DNA from 4 places in the Streptomyces sp. CAU 1734 genome. Region 1 is predicted to be linked to each of the others. Evidence: riboswitches for the same ligand, from Rfam matches in the RefSeq annotation. Region 1 holds a riboswitch; each other region holds the start of a gene.
The links. Region 1 has a riboswitch for cobalamin ahead of AAFN69_RS24720 (cobalamin biosynthesis protein). Riboswitches for the same ligand answer to the same signal wherever they lie in the genome.
Positions count from the first base shown of each region.

Region 2: another riboswitch for cobalamin. It lies ahead of AAFN69_RS10655 (CbtB-domain containing protein); the one in region 1 lies ahead of AAFN69_RS24720 (cobalamin biosynthesis protein).
Region 3: another riboswitch for cobalamin. It lies ahead of AAFN69_RS30950 (DUF4430 domain-containing protein); the one in region 1 lies ahead of AAFN69_RS24720 (cobalamin biosynthesis protein).
Region 4: another riboswitch for cobalamin. It lies ahead of AAFN69_RS07635 (prenyltransferase/squalene oxidase repeat-containing protein); the one in region 1 lies ahead of AAFN69_RS24720 (cobalamin biosynthesis protein).

Region 1 is NZ_JBDQQP010000013.1:53,788-58,495, reverse strand. It holds gene AAFN69_RS24725 (cobyric acid synthase) at 1-1,215, opposite strand, end outside; gene AAFN69_RS24720 (cobalamin biosynthesis protein) at 1,220-2,179, opposite strand; cobalamin riboswitch at 2,296-2,434, opposite strand; gene AAFN69_RS24715 (hypothetical protein) at 2,602-2,826, opposite strand; gene AAFN69_RS24710 (inorganic phosphate transporter) at 2,839-4,098, opposite strand; gene AAFN69_RS24705 (class II aldolase/adducin family protein) at 4,368-4,708, shown strand, end outside.
Region 2 is NZ_JBDQQP010000005.1:9,285-13,992, forward strand. It holds gene AAFN69_RS10640 (helix-turn-helix domain-containing protein) at 1-603, shown strand, start outside; gene AAFN69_RS10645 (VOC family protein) at 489-935, opposite strand; gene AAFN69_RS10650 (CbtA family protein) at 1,112-1,870, opposite strand; gene AAFN69_RS10655 (CbtB-domain containing protein) at 1,886-2,107, opposite strand; cobalamin riboswitch at 2,151-2,292, opposite strand; gene AAFN69_RS10660 (histidine phosphatase family protein) at 2,341-2,922, shown strand; gene AAFN69_RS10665 (DUF1775 domain-containing protein) at 4,194-4,708, shown strand, end outside.
Region 3 is NZ_JBDQQP010000021.1:25,907-30,614, reverse strand. It holds gene AAFN69_RS30960 (tetratricopeptide repeat protein) at 1-919, opposite strand, end outside; gene AAFN69_RS30955 (hypothetical protein) at 916-1,356, opposite strand; gene AAFN69_RS30950 (DUF4430 domain-containing protein) at 1,720-2,205, opposite strand; cobalamin riboswitch at 2,349-2,486, opposite strand; gene AAFN69_RS30945 (cold shock domain-containing protein) at 2,709-3,122, opposite strand; gene AAFN69_RS30940 (DEAD/DEAH box helicase) at 3,769-4,708, opposite strand, start outside.
Region 4 is NZ_JBDQQP010000003.1:338,608-343,315, forward strand. It holds gene AAFN69_RS07635 (prenyltransferase/squalene oxidase repeat-containing protein) at 1-2,247, opposite strand, end outside; cobalamin riboswitch at 2,356-2,493, opposite strand; cobalamin riboswitch at 2,591-2,667, shown strand; gene AAFN69_RS07640 (hypothetical protein) at 2,808-4,220, shown strand; gene AAFN69_RS07645 (muconolactone Delta-isomerase family protein) at 4,414-4,701, opposite strand.

The DNA.
Region 1 (4,708 bases):
GCCATGGTGGATCTCATACCCCTCCACCCGCTCGCCCAGCGCCGTGCCCACCGGCCTCGCGAGTGTCTTGCCCGCCGCGAACCGCACCCGCACGGGCAGCAGCCCGAGCCCCGCCACGGAGCCCGCCCGCGACTCGACCTCGTCCTCGATGTGTTCACCCAGCATCTGGAACCCACCGCAAATCCCCAGCACCGGCCGCCCCTCGGCCCCCCTGCGCGCCAACTCCCGCGCCAGCCCCCGCTCCCTCAGCCACTCCAACGCCCGTACCGTGCCCCGGGTTCCCGGCACGATCACCAGATCCGCGTCCGCCAGCTCCTCCGGTCGGTCCACGAAGCGCACGATCACCCCCGGCTCGGCCGCCAACGCGTCCACATCCGTGAAGTTGGACATCAGCGGCACCGCGCACACCGCGACCCGCAGTACGTCCTCACCGACCGGAGCCGTCACGGCGGACTCCCGCACGGCACCCCGCAGCGAGACCCGCAGCCCGTCCTCCTCGTCGATGCCGAGCCCGCCCGCGTACGGCAGCACCCCGTAGGTCCGCCGCCCGGTGAGCCCTTCGAGCATGTCCAGGCCGGGCTCCAGCAGCGAGACATCGCCCCGGAATTTATTGACCAGATACCCCGCCACCAGGCTCTGGTCCTCGGCGCTCAGCAGCGCCGTGGTGCCGAAGAAGGAGGCGAAGACACCGCCCCGGTCGATGTCGCCGACCACCAGCACCGGGAGCCGCGCGGCCCGTGCGACACCCATGTTCACGATGTCGGTCCGCCGCAGATTGATCTCGGCCGGACTGCCCGCGCCCTCGCAGATCACGGCGTCATGGGTGCTCAGCAGCTCCTCCAGACACCCCACCACCGTGGAGAGCAGGGCCTCCTGGCGTCCGCCGTGGTAGCCGCGCGCACTCAGCTCACCCACCGGCTTGCCCATGAGGACCACCTGGCTGCTGCGGTCACCGCCGGGCTTCAGCAGCACCGGATTCATCAGCGCGCTCGGCTCGGCCCGGGCGGCCTGCGCCTGCATCGCCTGCGCCCGGCCGATCTCCGCGCCCTCCCGGGTCACAAAGGAATTGAGGGACATGTTCTGCCCCTTGAAGGGGGCCACCTTCACCCCGCGCCGCACCAGCCAGCGGCAGATCCCGGCGGTGACCACGCTCTTGCCCGCATCGGATGTCGTACCGGCGACCAGCAGCCCGCCGCCCCGTCCGCGCCCGTTCACCGGGTCACTTCCCTTCCCTGTCGGTCCGCACCACACGCCGCCACAGCAGCCGTCCCGCGAGACCGGCGCCCAGCGCCAGCACACTCACCCGCCGCGACAGCCGGACCGCCCGTTCGATGTCGGCGGCCTCCACCGGCCGCCCCTCCCCGTGGAGCACCGGCCGGTGCTCGACCCGGCCGCCGTACGCGAGAGTGCCGCCCAGCCGTACGCCCAGGGCGCCCGCGAAGGCCGCCTCCACCGGTCCGGCGTTGGGGCTCGGATGGCGGTGCGCGTCGGCCCGCCAGGCCCGTACGGCCCGCACCGGGTCCCCGCCCGCGAGCACCGCGAGCCCGGCCGTCAGCCGGGCACCGGGCCATCCCACGACATCGTCCAGCCGCGCCGAGGCCCAGCCGAATCGCCGGTACCGGGGGGATTTGTGCCCCACCATCGCGTCCAGGGTGTTCACCGCCCGGAAACCGGCCAGTCCGGGCACACCGGCGAGGGTCCCCCACACCAGGGCGCCCACGACGGCGTCGGAGGTGTTCTCGGCGACGGACTCGACCACGGCGCGCGCGATCCCCCGCTCGTCCAGCGACTGCGGGTCGCGCCCGCACAGATGCGGCAGCCGCGCCCGGGCGGCCGTCACATCACCGGCGGTGAGAGCGGCCCCGATGGTGCGGGCCTCGCGGGCCAGCGACGTACCGCCGAGGACGGTCCAGGTGGTGCCGGCGGTCAGCGCCGCGGAGAGCGCGGGACTCCGGCGCACCCCGCGCGCGAGCAGCGCGGCGGCGGCGACGGTACCGCCCGCGCAGACGGCGGTGTGCAGTGCGCCCCAGCCCCGGTGGTCCCGCCACAGAGCCTGTTCGACGGCGCCGGCGGCCCGGCCGAACGCGGCGACCGGATGCCCCCGGCGGGGGTCGCCGAGCAGCAGATCGCCGATGAGACCGGCGGTGGCGCCGTACGCGAATACCCGGTCGGCACGCATCCGCTCAGACCGCGGTTCCGGTCCGGGCGGCCCGTGATGCCGGGGGTGTCACTGGGGCAGGGGCTGAACCGCGGCCGGGCATGGCTTCGTGTCCTCACTCAGGGTGTCCGCGCCCTGGTTCGACTGATCGGCGGCGAGAGTTCCTGGCTTCCGGGATCTCTCCCGGTGACAGTGGCGGGACCGCGCCGGATTTGCACCGGCTTCCTCTGCTGCCGCCGTAATGGCCCGGGCAGTCCACCACGCGGCGAGAACACCCGTCAACCTGCCGTTGACCTGCGGCGGGACAGTGTGCTGCGGCCCACACCCCACCGGCGGAAATGACAAACGGGCCGGTCACCCCCGCAGAAGGTGACCGGCCCGCCGGCCGGGACGGACGGCGGCCGCGGTGTGACACGCACACGCTCAGCCGCCGGATCGCCGTATCAGGTGACGATCAGGTAGATCCCGTAGCTCACCGCGGCCAGGCAGGCCGCGAAGCAGGCGTACGCGCCGGTCCGGGCCAGGGCCACGGAGGAACCGCCTTGGCCGTCGGCCGGGGCCTGCTTGCTCAGTCCGATGATGCCCATGACGAAGAGGCCCACCAGAGCGACGGTGGCGACGAGGCTCACGCCGAAGACGGAGCCGAGGGCTGCCCAGTCGATTTTCATACGGATCTGTCCTTACACCGCGGCCGGGCTGGCCGGGCCGTTCTCGGAGGCGTTGGCCGTGGGGGAGGGGATGGTGGTCTTGAAGTCGTCGTGGACGGCGACCTGGCCGGCCGGGGGCGGGGTGACGGCCGCGATGGCGGTGGTCACGACGCCGGGCTGCTCGCCCGTCTCGTCGACCTCGTTGACGTTGGTGTGGTCGACCACCTGGCGGCGGGAGTAGATCCAGATCGCGGCGGACGACAGGACCAGGAAGGCGGCGACGACGGCGACGCCCCAGTCGCCCTGCTTGGTCACGTACTCGGAGCCCGCGGCCACCAGACCGGCGGCCGGGAGGGTCAGACCCCAGGCGACGAACATCCGGGTGGCGGTGGACCAGCGGACCACACCGCCCTTGCGGCCCAGACCGGCACCCATCACCGCGCCGGAGCAGGAGTGCGTGGTTGAGAGCGAGAAGCCGAGGTTGGAGGAGGCGAGGATGACGCTGGCCGCGCTGGTCTGGGCGGCGAAGCCCTGCTGCGGCTGGAGGTCGGTCAGGCCCTTGCCCATGGTGCGGATGATGCGCCAGCCGCCGAGGTAGGTGCCGAGCGCGATGGCGACACCGGCGGAGACGATGACCCACATCGGGGGGTTCGAGCCGGGGGCGAGCACATTGCCGGCGACCAGGGCCAGCGTGATGATGCCCATCGTCTTCTGCGCGTCATTGGTGCCGTGCGCCAGCGAGACCAGACCGGCCGAGGCAATCTGACCGGCGCGGTAGCCCTTCGCGGTGGCCTTCTCATCGGTCTTCTGACCGAGCTTGTAGGTCAGCCGGGAGGCGAGGTACGCGCCGATGCCGGCGACCAGGGGGGCGGCGATCGCGGGGATCAGCACCTTGGTGACGACGGTGCCGCCGTTGACTCCGCTGACGCCGACCGAGGCGATCGTGGCGCCGATCAGGCCGCCCATGAGGGCGTGCGAGGAGCTGGACGGCAGGCCGACCAGCCAGGTCAGAAGATTCCAGAGGATGGCGCCGACGAGCGCCGCGAAGATCACTTCTGGTGTTATGCCTGACTCGTTGACGATTCCGCTGGAGATCGTCTTGGCGACCTCCACCGAGAGAAACGCGCCGACGAGGTTGAGCACGGCGGACATGGCCACCGCGGACTTGGGCTTCATCGCGCCGGTCGAGATGGTCGTCGCCATCGCGTTGGCGGTGTCGTGGAAACCGTTCGTGAAATCGAACACGAGAGCCGTCACGATCACAATCGCGAGCAGCAGCGTGATGTGTTCCATTTACCCAGGCAATCTTTGGACGTCAGTGGCCCGGCGAACGTAAGTAACCTGGGTGAACGGAAGGTGAACTGGGGTCGGATTCGGGGTGTCCCCATGCGGGGTTTTTCCTTCCGCTTCCGTCCGGAGGGGCTGTGCGGACGGGCTCGGCGGAGCTGAGCCGACAGAAAGTGGCTTCCATCACCTTTTAGGGATATCTGCCTGTTGTGGCCCACGGTCGCACCCTGTGCGCGCAGGGCGACGCCTGACAGGATTCCAGTATGACCGAACAGATGTCTGACCCCACTGGAGAAGCGATCGAACAAGCCTGGCGCGAGGTCGTCGCCACGGCTCGCAGAACCGCCGCGGAGGGCCTGGTGGTCGGCACCTCCGGCAACGTCTCCGTCCGGCTCGGCCCGGTCGTCCTGGTCACCCCGAGCGGGGTGCCCTACGACCGCCTCACCGACGCGGACACGGTCGCGGTCGGCCTCGACGGCCGCCGGCTCATCGGCACACTCGGCCCCACCAGCGAACTCCCCCTCCACCTGGAGGTCTACCGCAACACCGGCGCCCGGGCCGTCGTCCACACCCACGCGGTGCACGCCACCGCCGTCTCCACCCTGGTCTCCGAGCT
Region 2 (4,708 bases), on a different contig from region 1:
GCCGGCATCAGGCTCGCCCCCGGCACCGCACCGGCGCTGCTCGGGGTCCGCGCCCGAGAGCTCCGCGACCGGCGGGTCGCGCTCGACGGGCTCTGGAACGCCGCCGAGGCGCGCCGGCTCACCGAGCGGGTCGACGCCGCCGCCGACCCGGCGGCCGAGCTGGAGCGCATCGCCCTGGACCGGGCCGCCCGCGCTCCCTCGCCCCCGGACCCGGCCCTGGCCGAGGTCGTGCGCCGGCTCCGCGAGGGGCGTACCGTCGCCGACACCGCGCGGGCCGTCGGCCTCGGCGCCCGGCAGCTCCACCGCCGCTCGCTCGACGCCTTCGGCTACGGGCCCAAGACCCTCGCCCGCGTACTCCGCCTCCAGCGGGCGCTGGCGCTGATCCGGGACGGTGTGCCGTACGCCGCCGCCGCGCCGGCGGCGGGCTGCGCCGACCAGGCGCATCTCGCCCGGGAGATGCGCGAGCTGGCCGGTACGACGCTGACCGCCTACACGGCCGCCTTCCCGGGCGCGGTGTCCTTCCCGGGGGCGGTGTCCTTCTCGGGCGCGGTGTCCGCGAAGAGCGAGACCCCGGTCCCGTCCGGGTCCAGGATCACCGCGTAACGCTGTCCCCAGACCGCGTCCCACGGCGCGAGATGCCCGGTGTACCCGGCCGCCGTGAGCTCCGCGTACACCGCGTCCACCTCCCCGGCGTCCGCGCAGCGGAAGGCGAGCCCGGAGCGGTCGCCACCGCTCGGCGGGGTCCACCCGGGGTCGAAGGAGCGGATGACGTCCTCGGTGTCCCACAGCAGCCGTACGCCGCCGGGAAGGGTCACCTCGACATGAGGGGCGGTCTCCGCACCGGGCGGGATGTCGAGGCCGAGCCGGCGGTAGAAGGCGAGCGAGGCGGCCATGTCGGACGCGACGAGGCTGATGGAGTCGAAACGTGGAGTCATGGCGCCACGGTAGAACGGGACCGGGCGCCCGGTCTTGAACGAATCGGACGTGCGTGGCGCGGGCGTGTGCGGCGCGGGCGTGTGCGGCGCGGGCGTGCGTGGCGCGGGCATGCCCCGGGCGGGGCCGCCCGGGGAGGATCGCGGCCCCTCGCCGCGGGGCCGCGATCCGTTTCCGCTCAGTTCGCCGCGGCCCGGCTCGCGCTCTCCGCCTCCGGCACCCGTGCCCCCGGCGTGAGCAGCCGCTCCGCCAACTGGCCGAAGACCAGGCCGAACACCGTCCACAGGGTCACCTGGATGGCGAGTGTCGCCAGCCGGAACTCCCAGACCACCGCGGCCGGGAAGCCCTTCGGCACCTCGTCGAACGACGGCAGGAACGCATAGGCGAGCCCCACCGCCACGACGAAGCCGGCCGCCGCGGCGACCGTCGCCCACCAGGTGCCCAGCCGGGGCACCAGCCGTTTCCCGAGAATCACCGCGGCCACCGCGAGCAGCACACTCAGCACGATCATCAGGAAGTACAGCCCGGTGCGCTGGCCGATGGTGTCCGGATCGCCGACCGCCGGCGGATTCGGCGGATACTTGAAGTACGGCACCACATACACCGTCACCAGCGCGCCGAGCGCCACCAGCGCGGCCGTGGCCCGCGGGCCGAACCGCCCGACCCGGCCGAGCGCCACACAGTAGGCGAGGGCCGCGATGCCGCCGATGGCGACACCGAAGACCAGCACGCCGGTGGCGAGTCCGGCCGTCGACTGCATGACCCGGCTGACCAGTTCCTCGCCGCCGTGCTCATGACTGTTGCTCTCCTCGAAGGCGATGGCCGAGTCGACCGGACCCTCACCGAGGAAGTACGCGACCAGCATGGCCGCCGCGCCCGCGATCAGGCCCGCGAGCATGCCGCGGACCAGCAGGGCTCTCACAGATATGGAGTTCATGGATCAGCGCGCGCCTCAGTGGCAGGGGAAGCCGAGAAGATGACGCCCGTCATGGACCCACTCGTGCACGGTCTCACCGGCGACCAGCGAGACCGCGCCCTGCTCCGCCCCGACGAAGTAGAGCAGGACCAGCATCAGAATGCCGAAGAAGACCGCCCAGGGAGCTATCGCCTTCAGCGATATCGGGGCGATGGCCGGTGCGGCGCCGGCGTTGGGGGGCACAGCGGACTGAGCCATGGCAGAACCTCCTGAGGGAACACGCGTCCCGGTCGTGGTGCCTTGTGCGTGATGCGAGGGCGGCGGGTCTGACTCTCCGCCCCGCGGGCGCGGGACGGGAACACAGTGGCGCGACCGTGCCGGATTTCCACCGGACTTCCGCCGACCTTCGTCATGTACACGTGACCGTATCGCTTGCGGAGGCGGTCCGCTACGGTGCGTGGTGGCCGAAAATGAATGAGCGGGAGGTGGCGGTGACGATCCGGCTGACGCTGGTCTCACCCGCGATGACGGCGGCGCTGCGGGAGGCGCGGTTCGAGGCGGATGCCCCGCTCGACGCGGCGGGGCTGCGGGCCGTGCGGGCGGCGCGGGCGGCGCGGGCCGCAGCCGGGTCCCTGCCGGCCGCCGGCCATGCCCTGAGCGGGCCCTCGCTGCGGTGCCGCGAGACCGCCGCGGAGTTGGGGCTCACGGCGCGGGTCGAGCCCGGGCTCACGGAGTGGCGGCTCGGCCGCTGGCACGGCCGCACCCTCGCCGAGGTGAGCGGGGCCGAACCCGACGCGGTCTCCGCGTGGCTCACCGACCCGTCGGCCGCGCCGCACGGCGGGGAGACCCTGCGGGAGCTCTGCGCGCGGGTGGGCGCGTGGCTGGAGTCCCTGCCGCCGGACTCCGGCCGGGTTGTGGCGGTCGCCGACGCCGCGGTGATCCGCGCCGCCCTGGTCCACGCGCTCGGGGCGGGGACGGAGGTCTTCTGGCGGCTCGATGTGGCGCCGCTGAGGGGGGTGGAGCTGACGGGGCGGGGTGCGCGGTGGAATGCGCGGGTGGGGTGGGGGCTGTAGCTGGGGTGGCGTTTCCGGGGCTCGGCCCCGGGTCCGGCGCGGCTGCCTTCGGCGGGGCTGTTGTTGGTGCGGGTTGCCTGTTTCCCCGGGTGGGGTTCTTGTGTGTGCGGGTTGGGTGCCGCTCCGGTTCGGTACTGGGGCTGCATGATTTACGGCGCGGTCTCCCGGTCTTGTTCTGTTCGCCCGGGTTTGCGCCACAAATCACGCTTGATGCCCCAGTACCGCTCCTGCGCGTCCCCCTTTCCGCGAGTAAGCCCAGTGCGTGATGACAGTGGTCTGTCCGTCCGTGCGTCCCGGGACGGTTTCACAAGGCGGGGAACCCCGCTCCGGAACGTCACCCGTGGGTGAGTGGGTGACGGGCGTCAGAGTGGGCGGGTGCTTCTGGGCGGGCGCTCCCGCACGAGAACAAGCCCGGGGGTGGTGGGGGGCCGCTTATCGGGCGACGCTCGTGGAGGGGGTGTGCAGGGTCGTCCCCGGAAGAGCCGGCGGTAAGACCGGGGTACGCAGGACAAGTGGGCCGGTTTCCGCCGGCTCTGAGGAGTCGAGCCCGGAGGACCCCCAGGCCGCCATGACACAAGCACTCCCGCCCCGTACCCGCGCCCCGGAGGGGAGTGAACGGAACAAGACCCCGAGGCACCGCAAGGCGCCGAAGGCGTCTGAAGGCCCGCACCCCGGACAACCCGAACAACACAGGGCACGAGGCGCACAAGAAGAGCCCCGCACCCGGGACCCCGAACGACGCGGGCGGGGACGCGACACCGCCCACGCACCCGCCCGCACCCGTGAACGAGGGCAAGCAAATTCAGCCTCGCCGGCGATTGAGGCGCCGGGTCCGGGGCGGAGCCCCGGGAAAACACCCGCACCCCGGGACCCCGGACAGCACAAGGCGGACGCGACACCGCCCCCACACCGACCCGCACCCGCGAACGAGGGCAACAAAATTCAGCCCCGCCGGAGGCAGCCGCGCCGGGGCCGGGGCGGAGCCCCGGAAAGGGACCCGCACCACGGGCGAGGGCGCACAAGATTCCGCCCCGCCGGAGGCAGCCGCGCCCGGGTCCGGGGCCGAGCCACGGAAGAACACCGCATCCGCACCCGACCGTTAGGGAGATACCGCTGACCCGGGCGGGCTCCGTCGGGAATGATGGGGCCGCCATGTATGGGGAACCGAACACACCGTTGCCAGTGTCGTCGCGGATGCCGGTCCCGGCACGCGCCCGGGCGCGTGCCGGGACCGGTGGGCGTTCCCATGATCTGTTCGTTCGAGGAGAACCATGAGCAACCCCACAGTCCGCCGCACCCGTCTCGTCGGTACCGCCCTCGCCGGCGCCGCCGCCATCGGTGCGGTTGTCATCGGCGCGGGACCGGCCGCGGCACACGCCGGAGTGTCCGCTTCCAACCCCCGCGCGCTGGCGAAGAACGTCACGATCACCTTCCACTCGGAGGCCGAGTCGGACACCGCGGGGATCGCCAAGCTCCAAGTGGCGCTGCCGGCGGGCATATCGGTGGGGGAGGTGAGCCTGGGGAAGGCGCCCAAGGGCTGGAAGTTCGCGCAGGCCCAGGGCGGATACATCCTCGGCGGGAAGCCGCTCGCGGTGGGTGTGGACGCGGTCTACAGCATTGTGGTCAAGCAGTTGCCGGACGCGAAGTCGCTGGTCTTCAAGACCGTGGAGACCTACGGCGACGGCAAGATCGCGCGCTGGATCGAGGAGCCCCGGGGCGGGGCGAAGCTGGAGAATCCGGCGCCGGTGCTGAAGCTCAAGAGCCCGACCCCGGGGTCCACCCCGAA
Region 3 (4,708 bases), on a different contig from region 1:
GATAGAGGGAGACGTCCAGGGGGTTGCTCGGGATCTCGTCGCCGGAGAGCTCGGCGAGCACGGCGACGAGCGCGGCCATGTGCACGGTCAGCACCAGCTCGTACGCCGCATGCCCCCAGTCGTGGCGGGGTACCGGCCGTCTGCCGGGGCGGCGGGCGGGCGCGTGGCCGAGGACCTCGGCGAAGCGGTCGCGGGCGACGCCGAATTCCGCCGGGCGCTGCTCGGCCCTGGGCGAGAGGGGCGGGAGGGCGATGGCGGTGCAGTCGATGCCCTCACTGCCGAAGTGCGACCAGATGTGATGCCACCAGGCACCGGTCTGGCGGGCGAGCAGCAGTATGCGTACGGGGACGTTGGCGATGCCCCGGACGAGTTCGAGCAGGGTGGTGAGGGCGTCCGTGTCGTAGCGGTCGGCGTAGTCGACGACGACCAGCATGCCGCGCGCGCCGCTCAGCTCCGCCGGGGTGGGACCGGTGAAGACACCGCTCGCGTCGGTTCTGCGGAGGGCGGGGGCGGACCAGACACCCCAGCCGCGTTCCATCGAGCGGCGGGCCACCTCGTCGGCGAAGCGGGTCTTGCCCTGCCCGCCGCCCCCGTGGATGAGCTGAATGCGGATCGCGCCGCCGGTCAGGCGCCAGGTGTGGAAGGCGTCCATCTCCGCCTCCCGCCGGCGGAAGGGGACCACTCCGTTGCCCGCCTTGAGGAGCCGGCTGGGCTGGGTCCGCGCGTCCACCCAGGTGAGGAGCTCGGGGACGGCGGGCCAGGGGGTGAGCCGGTAGGGGGTGCCGGTGACGAGGACGATGTCCTGTCCGGCGATGTGCACGGTCGCGTGGTCGCGGGCCGAGACGGCTCCGACCGACACGGAGGAGTGCGCGCCGGGCGGGCGCCCGGCCCCGGCGGCGGAATCCGGTCCCCCGCTCACCCCCGGTGGTTCTCCGTCACATCGCCGCCCGCGACGACGGACCGTCCCTCGTCCCGCACCGTGACGCTGTGCACCGTGACATGGGTGATGCGGTTGATGATCTGCTCCCGCTGCCGCTCCTCGGGGATCCGGGGCGCGAGCTCGTCGCGGACCAGGGCGATCACGGCTTCCCGGGCCTCGGGGTGGTCGCGGAGCAGCATCCGGAAGTTGTTCTGCCAGTCCTCGGCCAACTGCTCCCGGCGGAGGGCGACCCGGTCATCGGCCGGGGTGTCCGCGGCGGCGGCCTCGATGGCCCGGGCGTCCTCGTCGAGGGCGAGCGCGATGCTCTCGGTCCGCCCCTGCGGAGTGAAGCGCTGCCAGAGACCTATCACCGCCTGGCGGGCCTCGGCCCATGCCTCGGCGGTGATCGCGGACACCACGGCGGTTCCCGCTGCCAACAGCAAAGGATCCACATCTGCCCCCTGTGACCTTGGCGCGTGGCTGAAACTGTAGCCCGTTTCCATCGCTGAAATCCGGTATGCCGGAAGATTGGTGACCCTGGGGCGAAAGGGGCCGGTGATGCCGTGCCGGCGGAGCCTCACCGCGCTCACCAGCGCGTCGAACAGGGGGTGTTCGAGCTGTGGGCGACCGGCCGGCGGTGCGCCGGTCCGGCCCCGGGCGAGGGGGCGGACCGGCGCACCCGGCCGGGCCGTCTCGCACGGATCGGGCTGGACCGGGGAGCGGGGGCGCCACCCGGGCCGCCGGGCCCGGGTGGCCTGCGTGCCGGGCACGCGAGCCCGGCAAGATCCGTGAGAGACGGCCTAGAAGGCGGTCCAGGTGAAGGCGACCTTGTCGCCGGCGTTCAGCTTGAACTGGCAGCCGCCGACCGGGGTGGAGACACCGTTCACGGAGATGTTCCAGTACGCGGAGGGGCCGCCGCTGACACCCTTGACGCTCTCGACGAAGTAGTCGTCGAAGGAGGGGTACCAGGTGCCGTCCCAGGTGAAGTGTCTCTTCCGCGCGGCGTCGTCGAGCGCCGCGGTCGGCGTGGGCACGGGGGTGGCGTACTGCCCGCCATTGGTGCCGTCACACTTGTGGGTGCCGCCCGTCGCGGGGGTCACGTCGTGGCCCTTGGTGCGGATGCTCCCCTTGAAGAGCCTGCCCTCGGGGCCCTGCACGGTGAGGGTGACCCTGACGGGCTTGTTGGTGTCGACGGTCCCGGTGGTGGCGACGGCGGGGGTCGCGGTGAGGGTGAGGCCGAGTACTGCGGCGGATATCACGGCACGGCGGGCGAGTGTCTGGCGCACGGTGGGGCCTTTCGGGCAGGGGGTCCGCCGCACGACCCCACACGACCCGGGATCCGTCCGGTTCCGGTCCGCCGGTGGGCGGGCCGGGCACCGGGGTGCCGGTGGATCGGGGGCTCCGCGCTGCAGACCGTGACAGTGGGAAGCGACGCGCGCGGCACACCGGGCGGTCCGGCTCGCAGCGCGGGAGCGCTGCTCACGGTTGCAGGTCAGCGCCGGATTCCCACCGGCTTTCCCCGACGTGTGCGCATGAAATTGTCCACCCCGGTACGGACCGGAGCAGACGCATCGTAGCCCGAACATCGCGGTGTACCAGGGGATTTGGCGTACTTCGCCGCGGCGGACGGCGGCCGGGCCGGGAAGCGGGAGCACGGCAGGGCGGCGGAACGCGGCGGAACCGGGAGTGCGACAGGGGCGCAACGCGGCGGAACCGGGCGCCGTCAGGGCACCCGGTTCCGGTTCACTTCACTCTCCCGCACTCGGCTCGGCCCGGCGGGCAAGGCCGGTCAGCCCTCGGTCCAGCCGTGGCGCTTGCCGAACTGCACCATCTCATTGCGGATCCGCAGAATCTGATCCCCGGTCAGCGAGGGCACGGCCGCGAGAAGGAGCTCGGTCACATCCCGCGAGAATTCACTGACACTGAGCACATCGCACATGGGATCCTCGCCGTCCAGATGCCTGGCCGCGGCCGGCACCGCGGGAGCGGCGCCCACGGCCCCCTTCGCGAGCCGGACGGACGACGCCTTCAGACCGCGGTCACCCATCTCGATCTCGAATTCGACCGCGACACCCGAATGCACCTGCGACTCGGGCATCAGCATGTCGTTCACATGAAGGAATACATCCTCCCCGCCGTGATCGGGAGCGATGAATCCATAACCCCGTACACCGTCGAAACGCACCACACGACCAGCTACCACGACAACCCCCAACAAGCATCGGGCCCCGTGCCCGATGAACCATTGCCCGATGATAGCGGGGCGGCATCCCGACCGCGATATGCGGAGCCCCGGCGCACGGGCGCGAGAGGGCCCTCGGCGGCACCGCCGCCCGCCGGGACGCCCGTGCCGGACTTCGTCGCCCGGCAGGGCGGCGGCGGGCCGGTGGGGCGGCTCACAGGGGGCGTACGGGGGTCTCCGCGAGCCCCGGCCGGGCCGCCGCCCGCCCGCCCCGGCGTCCGGCGGAACACGTGCGGCGCACCGGGAAGACGCCGACGGGTACGGCTGATTCGCCCGTTTCCCCCGCCGGAATGCATGACCGCGAAAGCGATCCGGCCGGACGGGAGGACAGCGGGCGGGAAAGCCGGATTCCGCCCCGCATCGGGCGATGAATCCGGTGCAGCCATATTCGGCATTCCGGCCCTTACGAGCCGGAGCTCATCATCCTCTTTCAGTACCGCGTCAATACCGGGTCACCGATGAGACGGCAAGGGACGGTACTCGGCAGAGGCGGCCATTGCCGCAAACGCGGACAGGACGCCTCGGCGAGACGTCCTGTCGGGGGCTCTCCCCGGCGGGTGCCGGAGAGAGCCGTACGGCATCGGGCCCCGGCCGGGGCCCCGGTGGATCAGGCGCTGCGGCGGACCCGCGCGGCCTTGCGGGCCTCGGCGGTCTGGCGCGACTCCGCCGTGCGGCGGGAGGTGCCGGCGGCGCGGCCGGGCTGGCCCGGGCGGGTGCCCCGGCCGCGGAACGGCGCTCCGCCGCGCTGCTTGGGCCGCTGGACCACGGGCGCGCTGACGGTCACCGGTACACCGGAGGGGGCCTGCGCGCCGGTGATACGGCTCAGTTCGGCCTCGCCCGAGCGGACCTGGGTGGTCTGGGGGGCGATACCGGCGTCCGACATCAGCCGGTTCATCTCGCGGCGCTGCTCGGGCAGGACGAGGGTGACGACCAGTCCGGACTCACCGGCCCTGGCGGTACGGCCGCCGCGGTGCAGATAGTCCTTGTGGTCGGCCGGCGGGTCGACATTGACGACGAGGTCGAGATTGTCGACATGGATACCGCGCGCGGCGACATTGGTCGCCACCAGCACGGTCACATGACCCGTCTTGAACTGGTCGAGCGTGCGGGTGCGCTGGGACTGCGACTTGCCGCCGTGCAGGCCGGCCGCCCGCACACCGCTGCTCAGCAGGTGCTTGGTGAGCCGGTCGACCGCGCGCTTGGTGTCCAGGAACATGATCACCCGGCCGTCGCGGGCCGCGATCTCGGTGGTCGTGGCGAACTTGTCGGCCGCCTGCACATGGAGGACGTGGTGCTCCATCGTGGTGACCGCGCCCGCGGACGGGTCGACGGAGTGCACGACCGGGTCGTGGAGGTAACGGCGCACCAGCAGGTCGACATTGCGGTCGAGGGTGGCCGAGAACAGCATCCGCTGCCCGTCGTGGCGCACCTGGTCGAGCAGCTGGGTGACCTGCGGCATGAAGCCCATGTCGGCCATCTGGTCGGCCTCGTCGAGCACGGTGATGCGCACCCGGTCCAGGCGGCAGTCCTTGCGCTCGATCAGGTCC
Region 4 (4,708 bases), on a different contig from region 1:
CAGCCAGGCGAGGGCCTTGTCCACGGCCGCCCGCGAGTCCGCGTCGGGGAGCAGGTCCAGGGTCATCGCGGCCATCGCCGTGGAGTCGACCTCGCTCTCGCTCTTCTCGCCGATGAGGCTGGGCCAGGCGCCCGTCGACGGATCCCGGAGGCTCTTCAGATAGGCGATCGGCCCGGCCGCCGCGGTGGTCTCGCCCGCCCTCACCTGGGCGATGACGCCGAGGGACTGGGAGAAGACGGAGGTGGCCCAGGTGTAATTGCCCTTGGCCGCGCATTTCCTGGGGGTGGCCGGGGTCGCCGCCGGGCAGATGCCCTCGGCGAGCGCGGCGATCAGATCCCGCCCGCCAAAGTCGCGCGGGTCGCGGCCCACGGACTCGGCGAGCACCGCGGCCTTCCCGATGAACCCGCCACCGGCGTGGTCCGTACCGATCCCCGTCCAGTCGTGGAGGTCGCGGCCCCCGGCGTCCTCGCCGCCCTTGTCGAGGAAGTCGACGATATTGCGCAGGGTGGCGTTGTCGTGACCGGTGGCGGCGAGCGCGTACGCCCCGTCGATGGTCAGGCCGAACTCCGCGAAACCGGGGCTGGACTCGTAGTGGCGGCCCCGGATCAGCCGCTTGTGGTCGGTGAGATAGGCGGACCCCTTCCTCAGGTCCGGGCCTTCACCAGGCGGTGTGGTGGGCGGCTTGGTCGGTGTGGTCGGCGGCGCCGGTTCCCTGGTGGTCAGCGACACCAGATCGCTCTTCGCGCCGGCGATGACGGCCGCGGTGGTGGCGTACAGAAGCGGCTCGGTGACGCCCTCCTCGAAGGCGAAGCCGCCCCCGGGAAGCTGCTGCCGCGAGAGCCAGGAGACACCCGCGTTCGCATGGGCCCGGTCACCCAGGGCGCGCAGGGTCTGGGCCACCCAGCCCGTGGCGTGGGCGCTGCCCGGCACGCTGTAGGACGCCGCGGGCCAGGCGCCGGTCGGGAACTGCGCCTTCTTGAGCGAGGAGCGGGCCCTGGTCACCACCGCGGTGTGCCCGCCGGCCCGCTGGAGGGCGAGAGCCACGAGCGCGGTGCTCCCGGCCTCGCTCTCGCACACCTGGCCGTCCAGGATCAGGAAGCTGGGGAATCCTCCGTCGTCGCACTGGAGCCCGGCCAGCCGGGCCACCGCGTCGGCCGGCGGCTTCACGCCGCCGCTCAGCAGCGCGATCACGGCCAGGGTCTGGCCCTCGGTCTGTCCGGTCGTGCGGAAGTCGCCCTTGGTCGCGCAGCCGGGGACGGGCTGCGGCGCGTCGGCGCCGCTGAGGCAGACATTCGCCATGAGGTCGCCGAGGAGATCCCGGCCGCCGAAGGCCCGGGGGTCCTTGCCGGCGGCTTCGGCGACGAGGGCGAGACGGGCGGCGGCGCCGGCGTCCGGCGCCTCGTCCTTCCCGGCGGGGTAGGCGTACGCGGCGGTGTGCTCCGGTCTGCCGAGGAAGCCGGCGATCCTGCGGACCGCGGGATTCTCGTTGTCGAGCGCGGCCAGCGCGTAGGCGACCTCGGTGGTGGCGGGGTAGTTCGGCGCGGTGTCGCCCTCGGCGACGACACGCTGCCCGTTGGTCAGCCGCTCGGTGAGCCAGCGGCTCGCGGCGGGCAGATCGACGGTACCGGGAGGCACGTTCGGCGCGGCCGGGTCGCCCGGGGCCGGCGGGTCGCCGCCCTCCGCGCGGACGTCGTCGGGGGTGAACGCGGGCCTGCCCTTGGTGCCGCCGCCGATGTCCGTGCCGCCGTAGACCCAGGCGTCGACATCGCCCGGCCCGAGTGTGCGGGACATGGCACCCAGCGGGCTGTAGGTCCATTTCCGCTGGCCGGGCGAGGCGGTCCAGTACGACCAGTAGGCGGTTGCCTGAGGCGTGAGGACACAGTCGTCCTCGGCCGGCGTGGGGTACTTCTTCCCGGCGTCGAAGGCGCCGCTGCCGATGCGGCAGACGAACGCCGGACCGTCGTGTTCGGTGCCCACCGTGCCGAAACCGCCCGACTGGAGCAGTTCGTAGCCGGTCGTGGGGGTGGTGTCGCAGCCGCGCACCACCGGACCGCCCCAGGGACCGAAGTCCACGGCGACGATGGCGCCGGAGGTGCGGGTGCACCGCTCGATCGGATCGGCGCTCGCCGGAGAGGAGGCCGTGAAATATGTCACGCCCGTACCGAGTGTCAGAAATGCGGCGGTCACGAGGGACAGCAGGCGCTGTCCTGATCCCGACCACCGTTTCGTCTGCTGTCCGGTCCCCACCGCGGCCCCTCGTCTCTGCCGGGCGGCTGCATGCGTGGCGATGCGCCCCGCACGGCCGTTGACCATGAGCAGGCGGCGATGACCACACCGTAATCCGCGACGGCGTTCCTCGTGCTGAATCCCCGCTCCAGGCATTCCGGCTCACCCGGGACGATCGGGTCTACGGTTGCGGGTCAGCGCCGGATTTCGACCGGCTTCCCCTGGTGCCGAGTGTTTATCAGCCGGAGTGCAACACGAATCCGATGGGCCGTCAAGACGGCGCGCTCCTCGGCGGCGGTGGGGCGGAACACCCTTGCCCTGGCGTGTATTTGGACACTCGGGTAGCGTCCTGGGCTGCCACATGGGGGAATCCGGTGCGAGGCCGGAGCTGACGCGCAGCGGTATGGGACGGCCGGGAGCCGTCTCCGAGCCCGAATGCCCATGGGGCGACGCAGTACAGGAAGCCGTACCACGCGATCCGGACGGCGGCTCCTCGGGCCATGCCCGGCCGCGCCGGCGGATGCGGTCGTGCCCGGCATGCGCGGGAGCGGCCGGCCCTCGCCGACTCCAGGAGCTGGCACATGTCCCGTCCCCGTACCCCCCGCCGCCTCGCGTTCGCGATGCCCGCGGCGCTCACGGCCCTCGCCCTCACCGCGCTGCCCGCCTTCGCGACCTCGACGCCCGCGCAGATCGCCACGTCCAAGACCAACGGTGTCGCCCACCTCAAGTCGCTCCAGGCCGCCGACGGTTCCTATGCCGGGTCCGGCCTCTCCAACGAGTGGGCGTTCAGCGCCCTCGCCGCCGCAGGCACGGCCGTCGTGGACGTCGCCCCGGGCGGTGACACCACCAAGAACGCCAGAACCGTCTACCGCGATCTGATCTCCACCGCCGCCTGGCCGTCGGCGGCCCCGGTGGTCACCGACTACGAGCGAGGCGCGCTCAACGCCTACGCCGCGGGCATCGACCCGGCGCGTGTCTCGGCCTCGCGCAACCTCATCGCGAACATCTACGGGTACTGGCAGACGGCCGAGGCGGGGTACTTCGGCCCGTCCGCGAACTTCAACGGCACCGTCTTCGCCGCACTCGCGCTGGGCGGTGCCAGGACCCGGACGGGCACCACCCGCGTCCCGCAGGCCCTGACCACCTCGATGGTCACCCGGATCCGGGCCAACCAGCACAACGACGGCGGCTGGACGTACCAGAAGGTGGAGGGCAACCCCACCGCCATCAACTCCGCGAGCGATGTGGACATGACCGGTGCCGCGATGGCCGCCCTGTGTGTCTCCGGCGTCCCGAACACCGACACGGACGTCGTCCAGGCCAAGAACTTCCTCAAGGGCAAGCTGGTCAGCGCCTCCGGTGCCTTCAGCTCCCTCTACGGGGTCAACACCAGCTCCAACGGCTGGGGCGTCGCCGGTCTGAACGCCTGCGGCATCAACCCGCAGTCGGCGGAGTTCACCACGCCCCACGGCAAGACGCCGGTCGACTTCCTCATCGCCAACCAGTACAACCCGGCGGGCGGTTTCAAGTACAAGCCCGCCGACACGGTGCCCTCCGCGTACGCCTCCATCGACGCGCTGCGCGCGGTCGCCGGAGCGGGCTTCACCGCCGCCCCGCCGGCTCCGGTCACCCCGGGCGCCCCCCAGTGGGTCGCCGAACCCGCCTTCACCCCGGGCACCGCGGCCAGGCTGGCGCTGACCGTCGACGACGGCGCGGGGAACCTCAGGGTGTGCTCGGTCTCCCTCACACCCGCGGGAGCCACCACGACCCTCGGCGACGTCCTCGCGGCGGCGACGAGCGCCGCCACCCCGTCCGGCTGTGTCACGGGTGTGACCCCCGCGTCCGGCACCGGCACCGTCACATCGGTCAACGGCAAGGCCAACAGCGGCTCCGACACCTGGAAGGTCAGCGTCGACGGCTCCTCCTTCGCCGGCGCCCTCCGCGAGAAGACGATCAGCGTGGGGGACACCATCGCGCTGCGCTGGGGCGCCTGAGCCCCCCGGGTGGGGGCCGCCGGGCCCCCACCCGGGCATCCCCACCCGGGCATCCCCACCCGGGCATCCCCGGCCGGGCGCGCCGGGCCGGGGATGCCGCCGAGAGCCGCGGACCCCCCGCCGGCGCGGAAAGGCCCCGTACCGCCGCACGGCGGTACGGGGCGGGGCCCGGCCACCTCCGTACGCGGCTCCGTCAGACCGCCGGTCCCGGATCGACCGGATGGGCGGCCAGGGCGTGCACCGTGACGTCCATCCAGGGCCAGACCGGCAGCCCCGAGATGACGGTGTGGAGTTCGGTGGGGTCGGCCGCCCGCCACAGGCCCCAGTTCTCGGTCCGGCCGGGGACCCGCCACATGCGGACCAGATGTCCGGACGCGGCGAGCTCGGCGGCGCGGCCGCGCTCCTCCTCGGAGACCGCCGCCTTGAGCCCGGGGTCCATGGCCTCGGGCCAGGTGATCCGGATGTTGACGAGAAATTCCATGGGACGC